2 regions of the Limosilactobacillus agrestimuris genome follow, and region 1 is predicted to be linked to the other one. Evidence: riboswitches for the same ligand, from Rfam matches in the RefSeq annotation. Region 1 holds a riboswitch; the other holds the start of a gene.
The links. Region 1 has a riboswitch for thiamine pyrophosphate ahead of thiM (hydroxyethylthiazole kinase). Riboswitches for the same ligand answer to the same signal wherever they lie in the genome.
Positions count from the first base shown of each region.

Region 1 (7,945 bases):
AGCATCCCCGTAACAGTAACATCAGCCTTTTGACGGTTTTTAAGCATCTTAACCTTAGTTGTTGGGTTGTATAAACCAAAGCTAGATAAACTAAGACGGATACTTTTTTCAACCGCAGCCCTGTCAACCGAAATATGACGGGCACCACTACGGGCAATTATTAGTTGCTTACTCGTTGTTGGACGAAAGATTGAACTTCCGATTACGATAATTGCCATCAGGATGATATAGCTTGCTAAACCAATGATGGTATATTGTCCGGGGGTGGTTAACAGCCAATGGTTCAGTTCTAGTGTCCAGGGTTCATGACGGAAGATCCAGAGAAGGATTACTAATCCCCCAATTAACCCTTGAATTAACATTGTGAGAGTTATCCACCATTTTTTCCAATTAGCCATTAAAGCATCACTCCTTTCGTTATGCAGGCTTTTCTTTGAGTGTCTTAACTTTAACATGGCTGAAAGGATTTTACATTAGATCGCTAATTGATATAAGAGTTTCTTATACGGGTGATCATCGATTCTTCATAGTTATTTACAGATAGCAGATAAAATTAACAAAAGGGATCGTATTTGTCGTATAATTTACTATGATTAATTTGATTCTATTTTGAAATGGGGATGAGAAAATGATAATTCGGCAGGCAAAGCAAAATGATTTAGAAACTATCTTGGAGATCCTTCGTGACGGAAGAAACCAATTAGCTGAACGGGGTGTCGATCAATGGCAGGGGGACTACCCGAATGCCCAGCATATTCAAGAAGATATTGATAATGGATACGCATACCTGGTTAAGTCAGATGATGGAATGACTGTTGGGGCAGTTGCCATTGTTAATTCGCCGGACCATGTTTATGATCACATTAACGGAGAATGGTTAATGAATACGGATAATTATGTTACTATCCACCGGGTAGCAATTCATTCAAGTCACGCTGGTAAGGGGTACGCATCGAAGCTTTTTATTAGTGTGATCGATTATCTGGAGAAGCACCGTCCGGATGTAAAGTCAATTCGTCTTAGTACCAATGAGAATAATCTTGTTATGCAACATATTGCTGAAAAGAACGGTTTTCAAAAGGTTGGGACGATGCCAGGTGCATACCGCCCAACAGAACTTTCTTATGTTTACGAATTACTAACAAAAACCCATGCATTAGTTGGATAATAAATTAAAGGCCTCGGATTCAATGAGCGAATCTGAGGCCTTATTTGTTATTTATTAATTTGCTGAGCGTAATTGCGAGCATTATAGAGCTCATAAACAATGATTGTTTCAATCAGGGTAATAATACAAATCAAGAGAAAGGTATACATCTCAGGAAGAATAAAGAGCAGGATTAGTAAAATCCAAGAGAACCAACTCCACTGAGTCTCAATTTTAACAACTCGTTGAACTCGCTTTGTTGGGGTAATTCTTCCAGAGTGTTGGAAAATATCACGAATTTGAGTAAACCACTTAACTTCGAAGAAACTTTCAATCATAAAAATGACGATTAAAGCCATTAGGTAAATATGTGCCATCTTTTTGGACTCCTTTAAGCATGATGCAAAGTTAAGTTTAACCGTTTCACTAATAATAAGCAAACATCAAGTTACTTAATTAATTTTGCATTAACCCACCGGGAAACGGCAATCGACAATGCTACTCCTAGGGCAAGTGGAATAAAGGCGGTAAAGTTTAAATGACACACTTCAAAGAGCATAAACATCGACATAAGTGGTGCTTGCTGAGAAGCAGTAAGGAAGTATGCTGCACCAAGAACGGCACATTGGGTAATGGTTACTCCTGGCATAATTTGAACATAAACCATCCCCAAGAAAACGCCAATCACAGCGCCAAGAGAAATAGATGGCGTCAAGATACCACCGTAAGCCCCACATTTAATACTAAAGATGGTTACAACTGCTTTGGCCATAAAGCCAAAGAGAAGGACAAGAATAACACTCTTATTAATAGTAGTGGTGTTCATTGCTAATTGAGCTAAGCCACGACCATTTCCCATTATTTGGGGATAGAATGCGGCAACCGCTCCCGTGATGATTCCCATTAGTGGTAGTTGATAAAGAACGCTTTTGGTAACAGCACGGTTAGCACTAGCTTTTTTGACCCCCAGTTTGAAGTAGGAACCAAGAATCCCGAGAAGGGGGGCAAGAATAATCACGATTGGTAAGATTCGCAGGGATGGAAAATTTTTGGAACCAACTAAGTAGTATGGCTTGTATCCCTTAACGATTGAACCGATTAACGTAGCAATGACAGACATTGTTAAACTAACGGATACGACTCTGGCATTGACTTTTTTATAAAGAAGTTCGATTGCAAAAACGGCACCAGTAATCGGGGCGATATATACCCCTGAGAAACCAGCTCCGGCAGCGCAAGCAATCAGCATTTTTTGGTCTTCTGGATCAAGTTTCAAGTATCGATTATTAGCGAAGACGCGTTCCCATTTTTGAGCAATAGCAGCACCTGCTTCCCGTGGTGCTAATTCACGACCAATGGAATTCCCGGTCCCAACATAGAAGATCTGGGTAACAACATGGATCATTGTCTTTGCTAAAGGCATCGTTTTTCCGTCAATTGCTTTGCTAATTCCCACTGGACGGTATTTTCGTTGCAGGAAGAACCACGAAATTGCTGCAATGGCAGCACCAACAAAAACAGAAATAAAACGGTGACCAGGGCCAACAAAAATGTCGACAGGGAATTTATTAGTTTCCTCAAAGTTAAGGAAGTATTTTTCCGATAGGTCCAACAAAATACTTAATAGTAATGAACTTGTCCCCACGATCACGCCGAGGACAATGGTGGCAATAATTAACGGGACATTTTTGGAAATAGACTTCATTTTCTTTTTCTCTCCCATATATAATTAATTTATACCTTGTTAGTTTATAACAGCAAAAAATAAAAATAAAGGCAATTAGGGAAATATGAGATATAAGGGTGTATGATAAAGAAAAAATCTAGGTGAGAGAAATTATGGATAAACAGCCAACTAAAAAAGATGCAATTGTGTTAATTATTATTGCCCTAGCGGTAGCTACAATTCAAGGAATCTGTGCACAATTAGGCAAATAAAGGAGCATAATAGCGTTCATCATTTTGGTGATGGCCATTATGCTCCTTTTGTTTTAGTATAGTTGTTTAATTTTCTTAACAGTTGACGTAATATCTTGACTACCAAGAACCATAGAAATCATTGATAGTCCACTAACACCGGTCTTAAGAACTGTCGCCATATTATCCAAAGTTATACCACCAATTGCAACTAACGGGTGAGTGCTTAGTTCATCTAATTTTTGCAGTTGGGTAAGACCTAAAGCTGGATCTGCATCCTTCTTTGACGTTGTTTTGAAAACCGGACCGCAGCCAATATAGTTAACTTCTGGGATTTGGTTTGCCAATTTAATTTCAGTAGGTGTATTGCAGGAATAGCCAATCATTAGTTTACCATTGGCTTTTTTAATTACTTGATGAATTTGTTCATCGTCTTGTCCAACATGGACTCCATCTGCGCCCACACGAAGAGCCATTTCAACATCATCATCAATAAAAATTGGGATTGAGTAACGCGTTCCCATCTCAACTAATCGGCGAGCCATAATTAAGCGGGCATCGTCTGTCATTGTTGAACTATCCTTTTCACGGTATTGGAACGCGGTGATCCCTGCTTGCATAGCTTCTTCAACTTTGTCAAGGAATTCATAAGAATCATGGTGAGTATCCTGAGTACCGCCAACAAGGTAAATTTGTAACATTTGAGGATTAAATTTCATTTTGTTCACTCCTTATTTTTGCCCAATGGTTTAGTGGACCATGTCCGTGACCAACATTAATGCCCTGCTTAATAGTTGCTTCAACATATGCTTTTCCAATTCGAAGAGCATCTTCCATTGATTTTCCCTTAGCTAATTCGGCAGTGATACATGAAGAGATTGTATCACCAGTACCATGAGTATTTCGTGTTTTCTTTCGCTTAGAAGTTAGCCAAAATGATTGACCGTTTTCTAATAATACATAATCATTGGCTTCATCTTCACTAGAAAAGTGGCCTCCCTTAACGAGGACGTTTTTGGCACCCATGGATTGAAGACAATGACCAGCAGCAGCCATGTTAGCTTCTGTGGTAATCGTCATCTGTGTTAATTCTTCAGCTTCGGGAAGGTTAGGGGTAATTAAATCAGCAAGTGGTAATAATTGATCCCGAACGACATCAATTGCATCATCACTTAAAAGTTTAGCACCACCTTTAGCAATCATCACGGGATCAACAGTTAATGGACCAAAATCATGACGTTTTAAATTATTAACAACGGTTTTAACCCGGAGTGGATCAGCGAGCATCCCCGTTTTACATGCTCTAATCTTAAAGTCCGCTGCTAAGGATGCAAATTGTTCATCAATTAGTTTGGGCGGCGTTGCTAATGCATCCTGAACACCAAGAGTATTTTGTGCTGTAACTGCAACCACAACCATGGTGGCAAAAACACCACGCATTTGCAATGTTTTAAAATCAGCAGATATACCAGCACCACCACCTGAATCAGTACCAGCAATCGTTAAGGCTTGTGGAAAGTCATTTGTCATTACTATTTACTCCTTTTTATAAAACTGACAATACTTCATTTGAGTTAAGGGTTGCGAGCTCATCCATTAGTTTAACTTGCCATTGGCCGAACCCCGTTACTTCTCGCGCTGCCTTAACACCAGCAGCTGTAAAGAATTTTGTTGCCGTACAAACAGCTAAATAGGGAGTATCACTTACACTTAAATAAGCCGCGATAATACTCGAAAGCATATCACCACTACCAATATTAGTTGTAAAGTAATTAGTGGAGAGATGATTAATAAATTCGTTATTGCCGTCAGTTACAATATCTGTTTTACCCGTGAGGACAACTATGCAATTATAAGCCTGAGCAACATTCTTGGCTATTTCATGGAGATTTGCTTGGCCCGAACCGCCATCGATTCCGTGGGAACTCCAATTAACATTAGCGAGTGCCGCAATTTCACCTGCATTACCGCGGATAACGGTGAATTGATAGCTTTGAAGAAGGCCTTTAGCCACCGTTAATCGGTATTGGCTGGCACCAATGGCAACCGGATCGAGGACAACTGGCTTCTGATTTTGGTTTTCCTTTAAAACGGTTGTAATTTCATTAACTTGTTCTTTATTAATTGTTCCTAGATTGATTGTTATTGCATTTGCTAATGCAACCATTTCACTAGCTTCCTGTGGGGCAATGGACATGATTGGTGATGTTCCAATTGCACTTAACCCGTCCGCAACTTTAGCAGGGGTCACTGTATTGGCAATTGTTAACACAACCGGGTTCTGTTGGCGAACTAGTTTTGGTAAGTTTAGTTGTAATGTTGTCATAATTTCACTTCCTGGATAATAAAAAAGCTGTTAGTTGATCGTTAACTAACAGCTCCATTTTTTATATTGAGTTAGCATTTTCCTTGCGCAAGTACTAGCTTAACAGGTTCAAGGGTCCGTATATCTAAATACATCTCAGTCTGGCAAACAGACACCCCTAATGCTGCTTATTAACATAGTTTTATAATAACACAGAAAGCGCTTTTAAGCATTAAGGTAGTCAATTAATTTTGGCAATATTTGCTTGGTTTCCCGTTGACCTGTTTCGTATAATTGACGAATCTTTTTAACGTTCCCTTCAACCCGGCTTACTTTAACTGGGTGTTGGGGGGCAATATTAAAGATTTGACCAGTTCGTTCAAGGTGTTCAATTTGGGCAATTTGTTGATTATAGACTTCTGGACGACGAATTCCAGCTTCAGCGAATTGGGGATAATCCTTGAAGTAGCGACGGTATAGTTGTCGGACGGGACGGCTAGAGGGCTTTTTCCTATAACTAACATCGCGAGTACGGACAACCACGATTTTATCGTAGCCTTGTTCCTGAGCAACATCAAATGGAATTGAATCAGCAATTCCTCCATCTAAACAAAGGCCATCTGGTGTTGGTGCTGGATCCATCATAAATGGCATTGAACAAGAAGCAATTAGCGCTTGAGTTAGCTTTTCACCAGTAAAATCTGTAAACAAGGCTTTTTTTCCGTCCTGAAGTCTGGTAGCAACAGCGGTGAAGTGGGAGGCAGATCTAATGTAAGCTCGCTCATCAAAATTTCGCCAAGAAAGGCCGTGATCTTCAAAAAGGTAATTCATATTAATTACCTTTTTTTGGAATAATCGCGCCATTGAAATATAATCATGATCATGACGGTGGTTAATGTTAATGTTTGCTGCTCGACCATATTGTTTAGCGACAAAATTGACACCATTAAGTGAACCAGCTGAAACACCAATTACGCTGCTAAATTCGATGTGGTTAGCAAGAAGCATGTCGCATACTCCCGCAGTATATTGACCGCGGAAAGCGCCACCTTCAAGGACTAACGCTGCATTATATAGCATTACTTTCACTCCTTAATATTATTACTAGGTTATTGTAAGTCGATAGTGGTTAAAAATTCAATCTTTTATTGGTTTTCCGCTAGAGTAGCAAACTCTTGAAGAAATTTTTCCATTACTGGGGTAATTACCGTGTTTTTTCGCCAGGCAAGGACATGGCCTGTTTCTTTATGCGGGGAAAAAGGAATAAAGGTTAATTTTGGATCATGAAATGAATCAACAATTCCTTCAATTCCCAATAAACAGTAGTTGCCAGTTTTAAGAAGCTCGTAAGCATTACTTGGCAGATTATTGGTTGCCATGACATTTAATTTTGTTTGGTCGAGTTTAAGGACATCGCTAATTTCATCGCGGACAATGTTACGGGTAGGGACAATTAGTGGTAATTTATAAAGATCATCCTTGGTGATTGATTTTTTCTTGGCTAATGGATCAGAACTTTTAACAATTAATCCCCAACGTTCGCGAACCGGTAAAACAATAAAATTATACTTTGCTGCCTCTACAGGCTCAATCAAAGCAGCAAAATCCTCTAATCCCGAATCTAGGCGTTGACGTAAGAGATCACCATTACCATCATAAAGATTAAATTTAACATTCGGGTACTTTTTCTGAAAGTTGCTAATAATTTTCATTATGAGTTTAGATACCTTTGAAACAACGCACCCAATGTTGATTACTCCAGTTAGTTCTTCTTCGGTATTTTGTAATTCTTGTTTAGTTTGGTTAACTAATGAGAGGATTGTCGAAGCACGTTGTTGAAAAAGGGCTCCCTCATTAGTAAGGGTCATCCGTCTTTGTTGACGATCAAAAAGTGTCACACCGAGTTCCTTTTCAAGTTCGATTATTTGGCGGGAAAGGGTCGGCTGTGTAATATGAAGTTGTTGAGCAGCACGGGTAATATTGTTTGTTTGTGCTACAGTTAAGAAGTACTTGATTACTCTAGTATCCATATTTATCCCTCAATTCAGTTAATGGATAGATAAAACTATTTTAAGCTAAAATTATAATAACGTAAATTAAGAAAGCTTGACCTATAGAAAGGAAGAACATTAATGTCGCGAAAAGTATTAATCTTATATTATTCTCAATTTGGTAATACCGCGAAGCTTGCTAGTTCAATTCATCGTCAAACAGGAGCGGACATTCTTCGTTTAAAAGTCCCCCAAAACTATTTTCCTGAAGATATGGAAGAAGCGGATCAAGTTTTTAAACGTGATAACAGGGCTGGTAAATTACCTCCAATCATGACTAAAATCCCGGATCTTCACTATTACGATACAATTTTAATTGGTGGACCAGTTTGGGACGGTAAAGTGTCATCCACGATTTTGAAACTTTTACAAATGATGTCTCATTACCAAGGTAAAGTAGTGCCATTTAGTACTGGCTGGAGGGATTCTGGAAAATACCAGAAGGATTTTATTGCGCATGCTGGTAAATTAAATGTTGCTCATGGGTATCATGTATTGACCCACGGTACTCCACAGTATAGTCCA
Region 1 covers NZ_CALPCW010000006.1:43,716-51,660, forward strand. The annotation lists gene amaP (alkaline shock response membrane anchor protein AmaP) at 1-398, opposite strand, end outside; gene NFR46_RS05290 (GNAT family N-acetyltransferase) at 629-1,168, shown strand; gene NFR46_RS05295 (hypothetical protein) at 1,216-1,524, opposite strand; gene NFR46_RS05300 (chloride channel protein) at 1,596-2,852, opposite strand; gene thiE (thiamine phosphate synthase) at 3,139-3,783, opposite strand; gene thiD (bifunctional hydroxymethylpyrimidine kinase/phosphomethylpyrimidine kinase) at 3,773-4,594, opposite strand; gene thiM (hydroxyethylthiazole kinase) at 4,611-5,390, opposite strand; TPP riboswitch at 5,453-5,559, opposite strand; gene NFR46_RS05320 (patatin-like phospholipase family protein) at 5,595-6,449, opposite strand; gene NFR46_RS05325 (LysR family transcriptional regulator) at 6,515-7,399, opposite strand; gene NFR46_RS05330 (flavodoxin family protein) at 7,502-7,945, shown strand, end outside.

Region 2 (7,945 bases), on a different contig from region 1:
GGGATTAGCACTAAACGATACATTCAGTTTGGTACGGATCTCTTTTCTAGCCAGCACAGTCAAGTAGTTGCTTTCCGGAACCGCGATTTTGTAACCCCACATTTTTCTAGTATTAGTGGGACAGTTTACAACAACAAGACCGGAAAAATTGCTGAATTAACAGCAAAGCAGAAGAAACGGTTAAAGAAGGATCAGAAGCTTGTAAATACAGAACTTTCGCTTTCTGATTCTCTAAACGAAAAGAACCTGCTTCGCTTCTATCATCCAAAGGGCTTTAAGAAAGTCAATCCAGCCGATTATAACTACTCAAATGGTTTGAAACGAGAAAAACGGATTGAAAAGAAGCTGGGTAATAAATCAACTAGTATCTTCTCAAAGAATGGTAATCGTTCTACAGTTGATGATTACTCAACTGATGCTCCAGAACAAAACCACTCTTCAACTGATTCCAACCGAATTAAGATTACTAATCCAGATGCAAATAATAAGTAAACTAAAAAGCATTTAACGTCCCTGGTTAATCAGAAATGTTAAATGCTTTTTTGGTGTGTTGATTGAGTGTCTTTAGAAAGATTGATCTAAGGCAGCATGGTCGAAATGTGCTCGACCTAAACTCCCTCGAGCTAACGACCTCCCCCTCCGACGACAAGTTCGTCGTTCGGCGGAGAAATCGTTAGCCACCGGGAGTTTTTCACGGTCTCGCACTCTTAACTAGTTCCACATTCTTTGCCAAAGATTACCGCGATTGATGGTTTCGGCGCTACGGAGTGGGATAGTAATTGGCTTATTATTGACAGTTCTGATATCAGAGCCGGTAACAATAATATTTCCAAGTCGTTCACCCTTCTTAACTGGGGCATTTAATCTCGCTTTATGGTTAGTTAAATGCTTATAATAATACGGCTTGATCGTAAACCGCGCAGTCTTTTGCATCTGCCAAACGCTAAACGAGTATGGTTCGACTGTTAACATTCGTTTAGTACCATTAGTAACCCGCTTTTGTGATTGTTTCTTATTGAGGGTTAGTACTTGCTGGTGCGCATTTTGAATAAAGTACTGGTATAAACGTTGGGTTTGGGTGAAACGAGCATCCTTATCTTTTCCGTTCGCATGAAGAACAACCGTAATCAACCTATGTCCCTGATAAGTTCCTGTACTGACAAAGCAAGCGCCAGCAGCATCAGAAGTTCCTGTCTTGAGTCCATCAATTTGAACCCCATCAACAGTGTACTTACCGCCAGGAAGCATCTTATTGAGGTTCTCCACCTCTTTGACCTTCCCCTTAGCAATTGTAAATTGTGCCTTTGGTTGACTAGTAACTTTAAGAACACTTGGGTAGTGTTTAACAAGATATTGTGATAATAAGGCAACATCACGGGCAGTCATGGCATTTTCAGCATTGCTACTGATCCCTTTTTGCTTTAGCCCCTTCAGGTCACCATTCTTTAGCCCAACAGGATTTACAATTGTGGCATCTGTAATCCCAATTTGGTGAGCTTTCGTCTGCATTTTAGCGTTAAATTGCTTAATCGTGCTTCCATCGGCTGTCGCTAAGGCTAGGGCAGCTCCATCAGCAGATTTAATCAGTGTCGCGTTAAAAAGTTCCTGAACCGTATACGATTGACCTGCTTGCAACCCAATTGCCGAATAGTTAGCATCATTAGAAACGTCAGCAATCTTTTTATCAACCTTCACCTTAGTGTTCCATGTTAATTGATGGTTGTTAATCTCATCCTCAATCACGCTCGCTGCTAGCAACTTACTAATTGACGCAATTGGCAACTTTTCTTCACTATTTTGCTGGTAAATAATTTGACCTGTATCAGCATCAATCATAATTGCTGACCGCGCATCAATTTGATCAGCAGATACTGTCTGGGGTTTAAATACCATACAGCAAAACATTAAAAATAATGCCGAAAGAAAAGTAATAACCTTTTTCATTTTTTCTTCTCCAATCAGCTAGCCTTATCCAACAATTTCAACCTTAGTTCCCACCGGTAAATTTTCTTCCATCCATCGAGCATCTGCGACAGATAAACGAATACAGCCGTGTGAACCTGTTGATTTTCCTAGTTTGGCAGCTTCTTTTTTATTATATGAACCATCAGCATTTGTTGGCACACTATGGAACAAGTATTCACCATGGTTCAACCATGAAGTATAGTAATTAGCGCCTTCCTTTAACTTAGCGTTATAAAAACTATCTCCCCGTTCCTGTTGAACATAAAAAGTTCCGGTTGGCGTCATGCTCTTCATCTTGCCAGTCTTTGAATCCTTTTTATAAATACCTCCAGTAGAATACATCGTGTAGATCACATGGTCACCATCGTAAAGGTAAGTCCGATTTGCTTTTAAATCGACCTTAATCCAAAAATGTTTAACCTTACTTAAATCAGGGTACTCCTTAGTTTCTGAAGACTTTTGCCAATCAATCGGCGTCCGCATTTCACTCTTGGAAGATGTGGTAGCCTGCTTTGGGGCAACCTTTTTTGTCATGGTAGTTGCCGCCGATTTTTCCTGATCATTCGCACTTGTTTTTAAGCTCGAGTGAACACCAATAAACGCAATAATTAGGCAGAACAACGCATAAATAACGTATCTACTTTTTTTCATTGATTTTAACTTTCCCCTTTTAAATCCAACTATCAATAAAATCATTTCTATTATATTATAGACTATTGGATAATCAATTATATTTTGAGAGGTAACCAGATGCGTCTAGATTTAAAAATATCTTATTTAACTGCGATTTTCTTTTTTATCGTTACGGTAATTTGCGCTAACTTAATTTAACAAGAGAGGCATTTTCATGCAAAGTACTAAAAATCTCTTTAATAAGGTTTGGACTTATACTATTTCGCATAAGTGGTCCAAAGATATTCTCCGCGGAAATGTTCTTTATATTTTTCTCGTGATTATCTATGACCTATTTCATTTCCAGTTAGCCATCATTTCATGGGGAATTTTCTTTAAATTTTGGATTCTCCTGAACATCTGTTATCTTTTTAAATTATTTTTACAAAAATAAGGAAGAGATATGAAAGAAAGTTACCAAACGACTTTCCCTCATATCTCTATTTTTAATTATCTTTTTTGGGTGTTTGAATCTTCATTGATGAACTATGCGTTGCAAGGCGCTTCTCTGGATAAAGTTTCTTAGCTAGTGCTGTAATTGCTATTGGTGCTTCACCAAATGCCGTCGCAATTAAGGCAGTCTTGCCGGGATAAGTTACCCCATCCCCAATTGCATATACTCCATCAATATCAGTTTGCATCGTTGAGTCGACCTTGATCAAATGATGCTCTGCCGCCAAATCTAATGACCATTGATCAAGTGCAGCATTATTCGACGTAAATCCATAGTTCACAACTAACCGATCGACGTTCAATTCCGTCACCTCGTCACTCCGCATCCGCTTTAGTTTCAAGGTAACGGATTGATCACTTTCTACTTGAAGCTCTTTAGGTAGAAACGGTATAACCAAGTTAACGCTTGATTTTTTCAGAAGAGAAACCGAGTGTTCCATTCCCCGGAACTGATCTCGACGGTGAATCAATGAAACTTGTTTTGCAACCGGTTCAAGCATCAATGCAATATCAATGGCTGAGTTACCGCCACCTAAAACTGCTACCCGTTTGTCAGCAAAGTCATCCCGATGAGTGACAAAATAATGGAGTTGTTGTCCTTCGAGGTCTTCTGCTCCTTCAAGTGCTAATTTACGTGGCTTAAATGCCCCATTTCCCAATGCAATTACGATTGCCCGGGAGTGTGAAACACGGTTAGCACTCTTAATAGTAAAGGTTCCATCCGCTTCCTTTACAACTTCTTCAACCGTTTCGCCTGTAAATTGATCAATTGGTGCCACAGCAATTTGTTTTTGTAATCGCTCCACCAATTCACGACCTGTGACACCAGGAAGTCCGGCAACATCCCAAATCTGCTTCTCTGGGTAAAGAGCATTAACCTGACCACCAAGCTGCGGTAAGCTCTCGATTAACTGGGCATCCAGTTCGTGCAATCCACAGTAAAAGGCCGCAAACATCCCTGCAGGACCGCCACCAATAATTGTAATATCATACATTTTTGCCATTACGACGGCTCCTCTCTTTTTCTTTTCTCACTATTGTAATTGATTTTAGACAAAATTAAAATTGCGGTGCACTTATCATTTAGCTATTATTAACATAATTACTGAATAAATGGAGGAAACTACCATGGCCACCAAGAAGATGATTTTGGATCTTGATACCGGTGTTGACGATGCACTCGCACTTGCATATGCCATTGCAGATCCAGCAGTTGATCTAATCGGAGTTGTTGCTTCTTACGGTAATAACTTACTAGAACAAACCGCCAAAAACTCGTTACAACTCCTCGAATTGCTTGGACAAAATATTCCTGTATTTAAGGGCCTTGAACACTCAAGTACTAGCGATCATTTTAACGTAATGCAAGTTAGCAAAGAAATCCACGGTAATAACGGGATCGGTAATATTTCTCTTCCAGAACCAACCCATAAAATTCAAACACAAGATGGTGTTGACTTTATCATCGAAGCAGCACACCAATACGGTAAGAATTTAATCATTGTTCCAACTGGTCCATTAACCAACCTTGCCGCTGCATTACACAAGGATCCCCAAATTAGCCACTTGATTGGTAACGTTACTTTAATGGGTGGGGCACTTACGGTTGAAGGAAATGTTAGTGACGTTGCTGAAGCAAATATTAATCAAGACGCTGAAGCTGCTAATGAAGTCTTCACCAGTTCACTTCCAATTACAATGGTGGGGCTTGACGTTACTCTCCGGACGCTGCTCACAAAAAAAGAAACAGCGAAGTGGCGCCAACTAGGAACTAAATCGGGGATTGCTTATGCTGACCTAACTGATTTTTACATTGATGCTTACTATAATCTCGGGATTGACAAACACGGTTGTGCTATTCATGATCCCCTTGCTGTCGGCGTTGCAATCGACCCAACATTTGTCACAACCCTTGCTTTACCGATGAAGGTAATCACTGAAGAACATAATTATGCTCGAACAATTGGGGATAAAATGAGGCTCAATACTTCTCATCCAAATGTCAATGTTGCAATCAACGTCGATAAAGAGCGGTTTGTTCCTAACTTCATGGAACACCTTACTGGCCTTTTAGCTAATCACTAAATTGGCTGTCGAATTAGTTATTTTTGTTGTATGATTAGAGTAAATATATGTCTGGGGTGCCCACTTGGCTGAGATTAGACCCATCGAACCTGTCTAGGTAATACTAGCGAAGGAAGCGCATTTTGAATGCTTAGTAAGTTTGGAGTCTATTAATAATAGATCAAAGGTGGGAAAAGTCACTACGCTTTTTCCACTTTTTTATTTTCCCCAAGAAAGGAAATTATTATGTTTCGTCAATTTCATTTAAAGGATATTATCCTCCTCGCGATTATTGGGATTATTTTCGGGGTAATCTATCTAGTAACGGGGATTATTTACAATGGCCTTACAATTGCACTAACTCCATTTGGTTACGGTCCAATGGCTAATGACATCACGTTAGGAATTTGGTGTATGGCCGGACCATTAGCTGGATTTATGCTCCGTCTTCCTGGTGCGTCATTTCTTGGCGAATTTCTTAGTGCTGTTGTCGAAATGCTTCTTGGAGATCAATGGGGCGTGACCACCCTACTTTCGGGACTGGTACAAGGAATTGGTACCGAGCTTGGATTTACCTTCACCCTTTACAAAATATACAATTGGGTGACACTTCTACTTACCGCAACTACTACGACAATTCTTACATTTGCCTGGGACTGGTTCCGTAATGGTTATAGCCACTTCCCATTCTCCATGTTAGTTGTAATATTAATCGTTCGTTGGCTATCGATGCTTTTCTTCACCGGCATCCTAGTTAAGTTAATCATCAACCTACTAAACCGTAGTCACGTTTTGGCGAGATAAAAATGGAAAAAATACTTATTCAAAACCTAACATTTGCATATAAAGATGGGCAGCCAATTCTCAATAACGTTAACCTTGAGTTGCCACTCCACACTTCGATTCTCTTAAATGGTCCGATTGGTTGTGGAAAAACGACTCTCCTAAAGCTGATTGCTGGCCTGCTCCCTAAATACGGTGGGACATGTTCTGGAAAGATCAAGCTTCCGCACGATCAACGAATTGGAATGCTCTTTCAGGATCCGGCAATGCAGTTTACGATGGACACACCACAGCACGAACTAGAATTCACCCTTGAGAATCTTCAAGTACCACATAACGAGATTAGCAATCAGGTAAAAGCCGCCTTGGCATTTGTTAATCTTCAAAACGTGGCGCACCAAAAGTTGACTACTCTTTCCGGTGGGCAACTACAAAGGGTAGCCTTAGCAGTAATTATCGCTATGAAAGCTGAGATTATCCTATTAGATGAACCACTTGCTAGTATTGACGAACCAAATCGCCAATTTTTACTTCAAAAATTAGCTCAATTACAGTCTCAACAAGGGATAACTATTATTATCAGTGACCATAACCTTCAGAACTACCAGAATTTCATTCAATTCATTATTCAATTTCATAAACACCAGGCTAAGCTGCTTTCAAGTAATGCTAGTCACCAGCTTTTAATAAATGCTAATCAACATTCCACTAATTTATCCACTAACCTTCCCCTACAGACTGATCCGTCAATTATAAAATTACACGATTTTTCCATTACCCGTAACCAGCTTTCATTGATAGAGGTAACGAACCTAAAATTAATTCAAAATAAGGTTACCCTGCTAACTGGTCCCAGTGGTTCCGGAAAGTCAACACTTCTTAAATCTATCGCGAAGTTGACTTCCTACTCAGGGCAAATAACATATGATGGAAATAACATTCAAAAAATATTCTCCGGGAAATACTATTCTCAAGTTGGCTTAATCTTCCAAGAAACCAACCAGCAATTTTTAAACGTTACCGTTGGCGAAGAATTAAGCTTAAGTATCAAAAATGGGGGAAATACATTTTTCAAAGGGAAATCATCCCAGGAGCTTTTAGCGATGGTCGGGCTCCCTGACCTTACTGAACGAGTCATCTACTCCTTAAGCGGTGGGCAACGGAAGCTGATCCAGAATTTGATCATGCTAATGATGGGACAAAAGCTCTTATTAATGGATGAGCCGTTTACTGGTCTCGATCAATCATCATTAAAGAAATTGCTCGCCCTCATTAAAAAGAGTCGTCAACATTTTCCGCAAACCCTACTAATCGTTAGTCACCAATTAGATTTCCTGGAGGGCTTTGTTGATTACCACCTTTCACTTACAGACCAGCAGCTTACATATCAAGGAGGATCACAAAATGAATCCCAGCGTTAAACTCTTGCTTCTTCTTTTGCTCTCCCTTGAGATAAGTTTTACAAATAATCTTACTGTCAACTTAATCCTCATTGCCTGCCTCTTTATCGTCCTCCTTTTCCACCACCTTACTTGGCGACAATTTTGGTGGTTAATGATAATTCCGCTAATTCCGGGAATTGCCGTTTTAATTACTATTGGTGGTTACGGGTCAGCGCATAATTGGCTTACGGGTTGGAGCATGGTAAGTCGTTTTTACGTTTATGTCTTTGCCGGCGGTGTAATGACTTTCACTACTTCTCCCCTTCTTCTAGCTCGATCACTAGAACAGAATTTTCACTTGCCAAGTAAGTTTGCTTACGGGACCTTGGCTGCCTTAAATATTTTACCGAAAATTAAACAAACCGTTATTTCAATCAGGATTGCGGGTAAGATGCGTGGAATTAATCTTCATTGGTGGTCACCGAGGCTCTATTTCAAGGCAATCCTTTCAGCAATCCGTTGGTCTGATCAACTAGCACAAGCAATGGAAACTCATGGCTTTCGTGAGGGACAGCCGCGAACAACCGCCGTTAAAGTTCCTCTCTATTGGACAGATTGGATAATCC
Region 2 covers NZ_CALPCW010000001.1:87,052-94,996, reverse strand. The annotation lists gene NFR46_RS00470 (LTA synthase family protein) at 1-492, shown strand, start outside; gene NFR46_RS00465 (D-alanyl-D-alanine carboxypeptidase family protein) at 712-1,944, opposite strand; gene NFR46_RS00460 (L,D-transpeptidase) at 1,969-2,499, opposite strand; gene NFR46_RS00455 (NAD(P)/FAD-dependent oxidoreductase) at 3,084-4,094, opposite strand; gene NFR46_RS00450 (nucleoside hydrolase) at 4,219-5,175, shown strand; TPP riboswitch at 5,218-5,308, shown strand; gene NFR46_RS00445 (ECF transporter S component) at 5,401-5,958, shown strand; gene NFR46_RS00440 (ATP-binding cassette domain-containing protein) at 5,961-7,358, shown strand; gene NFR46_RS00435 (energy-coupling factor transporter transmembrane component T family protein) at 7,342-7,945, shown strand, end outside.
Region 2: it holds a riboswitch for thiamine pyrophosphate, as region 1 does, so the genes downstream of both, NFR46_RS00445 (ECF transporter S component) here and thiM (hydroxyethylthiazole kinase) in region 1, are expected to answer to the same signal.